One region of the Streptomyces sp. GDS52 genome, then DNA from elsewhere that is predicted to be linked to it. Evidence: riboswitches for the same ligand, from Rfam matches in the RefSeq annotation. Region 1 holds a riboswitch; each other region holds the start of a gene.
The links. Region 1 has a riboswitch for cyclic di-AMP ahead of ACTWJ9_RS29155 (C40 family peptidase). Riboswitches for the same ligand answer to the same signal wherever they lie in the genome.

Region 2: linked by a shared signal. The riboswitch ahead of ACTWJ9_RS13475 (transglycosylase SLT domain-containing protein) and the one ahead of ACTWJ9_RS29155 (C40 family peptidase) in region 1 are both predicted to bind cyclic di-AMP.
Region 3: linked by a shared signal. The riboswitch ahead of ACTWJ9_RS02150 (M23 family metallopeptidase) and the one ahead of ACTWJ9_RS29155 (C40 family peptidase) in region 1 are both predicted to bind cyclic di-AMP.

Annotation. Positions count from the first base shown of each region.
Region 1 is NZ_CM125966.1:6,368,169-6,370,423, forward strand. Features, by position in the region: gene ACTWJ9_RS29145 (helix-turn-helix domain-containing protein) at 1-29, opposite strand, end outside; gene ACTWJ9_RS29150 (ATP-binding protein) at 241-699, shown strand; gene ACTWJ9_RS29155 (C40 family peptidase) at 797-1,270, opposite strand; cyclic di-AMP (ydaO/yuaA leader) riboswitch at 1,274-1,404, opposite strand; gene ACTWJ9_RS29160 (hypothetical protein) at 1,814-2,122, opposite strand; gene ACTWJ9_RS29165 (ATP-dependent Clp protease proteolytic subunit) at 2,130-2,255, opposite strand, start outside.
Region 2 is NZ_CM125966.1:2,982,677-2,984,931, forward strand. Features, by position in the region: gene ACTWJ9_RS13470 (polyprenyl synthetase family protein) at 1-520, opposite strand, end outside; cyclic di-AMP (ydaO/yuaA leader) riboswitch at 1,153-1,316, shown strand; gene ACTWJ9_RS13475 (transglycosylase SLT domain-containing protein) at 1,329-1,820, shown strand; gene ACTWJ9_RS13480 (HAD family hydrolase) at 1,859-2,255, opposite strand, start outside.
Region 3 is NZ_CM125966.1:430,851-433,105, forward strand. Features, by position in the region: gene ACTWJ9_RS02145 (SGNH/GDSL hydrolase family protein) at 1-16, opposite strand, end outside; gene ACTWJ9_RS02150 (M23 family metallopeptidase) at 255-1,199, opposite strand; cyclic di-AMP (ydaO/yuaA leader) riboswitch at 1,202-1,366, opposite strand; gene ACTWJ9_RS02155 (tyrosine-protein phosphatase) at 1,830-2,255, shown strand, end outside.

The DNA.
Region 1 (2,255 bases):
CGGCGGCGTACCGCGGGACCGTGCTGCATCGTTCCCCCTTACTCCCTCTGGGCCGCCCGTATACGGTCCCTCGTCGCAGAGTTCACCGTTTTGAGCGACAGATATATGCATATCTTGGCCGTATCGTCGCCCACGCCCCGTGGTGATGGCAGTCTGGCGGCGAAGCACCAGTGCGGGACCGTACTCGAATCAGCCGCTCCGTGCCGGACCGTGGACCCGTGGGAAAGGGACGACGTCGCCATGGCAGACCATCTGGAAGCATCCATCACTCTGCCGAGCGATCCGGCCTCGGTCTCCGCCGCGCGTGCCCATGTGATGGACACACTGGCGGAGTGGGGCATGCCGGCGGACACGGACGTGTCCGACACCGTACGGCTGATCGTGTCCGAACTGGCCACCAACGCCGTGCAGCACACCCTCGGGCAGTCACCCACGTTCACGGTGGACATCGCCCTCGACCACGACGAGCGGTTGCGCATCGGGGTGACCGACAGTCATCCGAGGTTCCCCAAGCGGCTCCCCGCCGCGGTCCAGCAGGACAACGGCCGGGGGCTGGTCATCATCCGCTGGCTGACCGCGGAGTGCGGCGGCAGGATGAGGGTCCGCCCGACCAGGGAAGGCGGCAAGACCGTCTTCGTCGTACTCCCGTGGGCCGTCCCGGCCGAGCCGGTCACGGCGGCGGGACGGCAGGAGCCGTAGGGGGCCGCGAGGGAACAGCGCGGCCCCGGCCGCGTCGGTGACCGTCCGACGGAGGGGCGGGGGCGGCGGCAGGGGGGAATGCCGCCGCCCCCGCGGATCAGCCGACCCGGCCGTACCAGACGCTGCGGGTCCAGATCTTCTGCAGGCGTACCACGTCCCCGGTCTTCGGGGCGTGCCAGATCTTGTTCTGACCCGCGTAGATGCCGACGTGGTAGACGTTCTGACCCGAGTGGAAGAACACCAGGTCGCCCGCCTTGCGGCTGGAGGCCGAGATCTTGCGTGTCTTGTTGTACTGCTGGGCTGCGGTACGCGGCAGTTGCTTACCCGCCTTCTTGTACGAGTAGAGGGTCAGGCCGGAGCAGTCGAAGCGGGACGGTCCGGTGGCGCCCCACCGGTAGGGCGCCCCCTTCTTGGCCGCCGCGACCTGGAGGGCCTTGGTGGCCGAACTCGCGGCCGCCGCCTCCGAGGCCGCACCGGGAACCACGAGTGAGCCGCCCACTGCGGCGAGGGTGAGGGCCGAGGCCGTGCCGGCCCGGGCCATGAGAGACGGGACACGATTGAGCGCGGACATGCGCAACCCTTCGTCAGCCGCCTGTGAAGGATGACCTGTCGGATTCGGGCTGGCGAAGTTGCCCGGCCGCACCTGTGCGGCTTCACCCCAAGGGCTGCTCGGCACGGGAATCCCCGCGCCGGCGACCCGTCATGCTCGGGTCCTCCACTCCTGCCGATCCACTCCTGTCGACCGGTCATCCGGGCGGCGGCAGGACTCGGCGTCCGCCCGGATCGCCCCGCCGCGGTGGCGGGGGCTTGTCGTCAGTGAGCGATCTTGGCAATGGTTGGCCCGAAATCCCACCTGAGCCAGGGGTTTGTGTTGTTACTCACCACTCATCCGTTCGGGTGGACAGTGCTGCGTCCGGACTTCCGTCCAGAGCGCCGAGGAGCCCCGGACCAGCATCGGAATGCTTGATTCCGAAAGGGGGCGCGCGCGGTGCGCAACCTTGGCGGCCCGAAAAGAAGTCGTGCGTCTACGCCGCTTGGGGGTAAGCCTTTTGGTCCGTTTCAACTCCGGTGCGGACATGTCACCGGCGCACGCCCCGACCGGGCCGGTAGGGCGTCAACTGCCGGATCCCGGCGGCAGGATGACGCGGGCCGTGCGCCGCTCGCCGTCCAGCACCCGCAACGCGCGGGCCAGGGTGGCGGTGTGCAGTTCGGTCTCGCCGCGCCTGTGCATCAGGGCCAGCGCGTCGCGCAGGGCGACGGCCTTGCCGACCAGTGCCTGCGCGGCACGCAGCCCCCGGTAGGTGTCGCCGTCGCGGGCCGGGTTGATCCGGCCGAGCAGGTCGACGGCCTCGAGGTAACGGTCGATCAGCTCGGCCTCGGCCCGGGTCAGCGCGGGCAGCGGCGGCAGTTCGGGTGGCAGCATCGGCGGCTCACCTCGTACCGGGAGCGGCCCGGAGGCCCTCGCGGCGGGTCACGATCCGGTCCGCGAGGCCGTAGTCCACCGCCGCCCGGGCGTCGAGGACCGTCTCCCGCTCGAAGTCCGACCGCGCCTGCTC
Region 2 (2,255 bases), 3.4 Mb from region 1:
CCAGGTAGTGGTCGACCGGATCGCGTCCGTCCTGCGGCCCCGCGGTCTCCAGGATCTGACCGGAGACCAGCCGCTCGAACGCCTCCGCCTGCACCCGTACGGCCTCCGGCCCGAGGTCGGCCAGGATGTGCGAGGCGCGCGCGAAGAGGAAGTCGCCGGTGAGGACCGCGACGGAGTTGCCCCAGCGGGTGTTCGCGCTGGGCACCCCGCGCCGCACACCCGCGTCGTCCATCACGTCGTCGTGGTACAGCGTGGCCAGGTGGGTCAGCTCCACGACCACGGCGGACGGTACGACGCCGGGCGCGTGGGGGTCCCCGAACTGGGCGGCGAGCATCACGAGCAGCGGCCGGAACCGCTTGCCGCCGGCCCGCACCAGGTGCTGGGCGGCGCCCGTGATGAAGGGGACCTCACTCTTGGTGGCCTCGAGCAACCCTTCCTCGACAGCCGTCATCCCGGCCCGGACATCGGCTTCCAGAGCCTGGTCCCGCACGCTCAGCCCGAATGGCCCGACGACGGTCACGAGGGGTCTCCTGTCTGCTGGTGTCCACTGACGCTCAGACGTCTTGCACCGTTCACCACTGGGTCGCTGGTTGTCGATAGGTCGCTGACATCACTCGAGTCAGCGTATCCGGTCATGTTTCGATCACCGCCAGCACCCACATTCCCCGAACTCACCCACAGCACGCACGGACGGCACGTCACGGCACCCTCCGATATCGGATCACCATCAGATCGTTTTCGACCAGTCGACGGCAAAGGACATCAGGCGGCTTTCCGGGCACACCTCACCCATCCTCCGGGCACACCCCGGACCGCATCTCGACACACGGCCCATCCTGCCCGCCCCGTTGACCGATTTGCCGCAATTGCCAAACAGGTTCCCGTTGGCGGCAAATGCGCCCACGCGGTGCGGCCAGTGAGGTCGGTCACGCGCGCCCCGACCCGCCCACGACTCCCCCGAGGAGACGCTTCCCCTTGCCCCGAACGTGAGTTGGCCGTCGGCACCCACAAAGGATCAAGTCCCCCAAATAGCCCAAGACAAGATCAAACGGCGTCATACGTGACGCTCGCACTTGTTCCCGACATGCGCTCTCGCATACGTTCCCGGCCTGTCGGGCGGACGCCGAATCCTGCCACCGCCCGCACCACCCGTCGATCAACTCACTCACGCACGGCAGGAGCGGGGGACCCAGGTAAGTCGCCGGACCGGTCCGCACCGGGACGGCTCGGGGTGAAGCCACGCCCGCAGGGGCGCGGCCGGGCACTCTCCCGCCCGAACCCGACAGCTCACCTCGCAGGCGTAGGAGAGGAACGCACCCATGTCCGCCATGCCCGCATCCGGTCGGCGCCGCTTCGGCCGCACCCGCCTCGTCCGCTCCCTCGCCGTCGCCGCCGTCGCAGCGATCGCCCTTCCGGTGTTCGGCGCCACCAGCGCCTCCGCCGCTCCCGCCGCCCCCGTGTCGTCCGCCCCGGCCGCCGTCGGCACCGCGACGGCGTACCCCGACACCCTCGACGGCTGGATCCGCGAGTCGCTGTCGATCATGGCGCAGCACGGCATCCCCGGCAGCTACGACTCCATCCACCGCAACATCATGCGCGAGTCCTCCGGCAACCCGCAGGCCATCAACCTGTGGGACTCCAACGCCGTCGCCGGCACCCCGTCGAAGGGCCTGCTGCAGGTCATCGACCCGACCTTCCGGGCGTACCACGTGCCCGGCACGGCCCTCGACCCGTTCGACCCGGTCGCGAACATCACGGCCGCCTGCAACTACGCGGCGGACCGCTACGGCTCGATCGACAACGTCTTCGGCGCCTACTGAGACGTCCGGGCGCACCGGGACACGCCCGGCCCACGGGGTCACCCGTGGGGGTGGAGACCGGAACGGCACGCGTGGGGGCGCGTGCCGCCCCGCCCCGCCCCGCCCGTCCCGCCGAACAACCGCTCGAGGACGACGGCCACGCCGTCGTCCTCGTTCGTCGTGGTGATCTCGTCGGCCACCGCCTTCAGCTCGGGGTGCGCGTTGGCCATGGCGACACCGTGGGCCGCCCAGTGGAACATCGGGACGTCGTTGGGCATGTCGCCGAAGGCGACGGTCCGTTCCCGGCTCAGTCCCAGGTGCTCGGCGGCCAGCGCCAGTCCCGTCGCCTTGGTGACACCGCACGGCTGGAGCTCCACGGTGCCCGGTCCCGACATGGTGACCGTGGCCAGCGAACCGACCACCGAACGCGCCGTCGCCGCCAACTCGTCGTCACTC
Region 3 (2,255 bases), 5.9 Mb from region 1:
CGTACGACCCGATCACTGATGTGCTGTCACTCTTCGAATCGTCTGCCACGAGGGGACATGATTCCCTTTCGAATGTGACCTACGCGACCGTAGGAAGGGGTTGACGCGCGGTGAGATAAGCCACTCCCGAAGCATTGCCCCGTTCCGGAATAGCCTTGGCGGAAAGAACGTTGAGGGGCCGAAACGCGCCGAAGGCCGGACCCCGGGGATCGGGGTCCGGCCTTCGGCGCGTGTCCGGCGGGTCGCCGCGGGGGTCAGACGATGGAGACGCCCTTCGCCCCGAGGTAGGCGACCGGGTCCACGTCCGAGCCGTAGTTCGGCGTGGTGCGGATCTCGAAGTGCAGGTGCGGGCCGGTCGAGTTGCCGGTGGACCCCGAGAGGCCGACCTGCTGGCCGCCGCTCACGGTCTGGCCGGCCGAGACGGACAGCGAGGACAGGTGGGCGTACTGGGCGTAGTGGCCGTCCTCGAGCTGGACGACGACCTGGTTGCCGTATGCACCGGCCCAGCCCGCGGAGACGACGGTGCCCGGGCCGACGGCCTTCAGGGAGGTGCCGGTCGGGATGGCGAAGTCGACACCCGTGTGGTAGCCGCTGGACCACATGCTGCCGGCCACCTTGTAGGCGGTGCCGAGGCCGCCACCGGGCACCGGCGAGCTGTAACCGGAGGTGTTCGCGGCCTGCTTCACGGTCGTGGCGTCGGAGGAGGCCTTCGGCGCGGACTTCTTCGGCGCGGAGGACGGAGCGGACGACGAGGGCAGCCCCAGGGAACCGGCGGGGCCGGAGGAGGGCGACTTCTTCGGCGTGCTCGTCGCGGCCTCGCCGTCGACCGAGAGCTTCAGACCGGGGTGGATGAGCGACGGGTCGTCACCCACGGCCTCCCGGTTGTCGGCGTAGAGCTGCTTCCAGCCGCCGTCGACGTTCTCGGACTCGGCGATCTTCGCCAGGTGGTCGCCGCTCTTCACGATGTACGTGCGGACGTCGCCGCTCCGGCCGCTGTCGGCCTTCTTGCCGTCAGCCTTCTCGCCGGCGACGGAGAACGACTGGACGGCCTTTTCCGGGGCCGCCTGCGCCGGGGCGGCGTTCGCGCCGGTGGCGCCGAGAAGCGGCAGGGCGAGCACGGCGCCACCGGCACCGGCGACGGCGATGGAACGAGTGAGACGCACAGCGCGGGAACGGCGGTGCTTACCCTTTGCGGGCATGACGAATTCCTCTCCGGCGCCTACGAGGTGAGCTGTCGGGTTCGGACTGGAGATGCCCGGCCGCGTCGGGACGCGGCTTAACCCCGAGCCTGTTCCGGAGACCGGAACAGGCAGTGATACCTGTGGGTCCCCCGCTCCTGCCGTACACGGGTCAGTGTGTGTGGGCTCCGGGCGGCGGCAGGATTAGGCGTCCGTCCGGATCGATGGCGAACGTAGGCGACCACGGCGCAAAGGGACAAGCGCGATGTTCGGAGCGAAGGCCCTTTTCCGTGATCCATTCACCTGAATTCCGTCACCCAGAGTCGCCCCGGATTTCCCGCACCCTCCGAATTCCCTTGCGGAACAACAGAATTACGCGAAGCACGGCGGCAACACATCGTCACCGATATGACGATGCTCACCACGCCCTCCCCACCCCCTCCCTTTCGGGGCGTTTCATGGCGAAATGCCTTAAACGGACAGAACGCCTTCAAGTGCCCGATCGGGGACGTCCCGCTCCGGCCTGACGGCGGGACCGGAACGCCCCTGCCGACCGATCCGCGGACAACTCATTGCCCCCGGCAGGCATGTCGTATCGTCGAGTGACATCCGTCGGCGCCTCCCCGTCGGCGGCGAGAGGGAGGGGCCCCCGTGACGCAGCACATCCCGTCGACCGAACCCGAGCTGACCGGAGTGCGGAACTTCCGCGATGTGGGCGGACTGCCGACCGTGGACGGCCGCCGGGTACGGCACGGCGTGCTGTTCCGCAGCGGTCACCTCGCCCACGCCACCGCGTCGGACGCCACCTTCCTGTCCTCCCTGGGACTGCACACCGTCTTCGACTTCCGCAACGCGGCCGACCAGAAGCTGGACGGCCACGACATCGAACTGCCCGGCGTGCGCCAGGTGAACCTGCCGCTGAGCGACCCGGCCGACGGCGCCCAGTTCTGGAGGATGGTCCGCGACGGCGACCTGGACCAGCTGCGCTCGATCCTCGCCGACGGCAAGGGGGCGGGCCGGATGATCGCCTCGTACCGCGTGCTCGTCAGGGAACGCACCGCCGAGCACTCCCAGGTG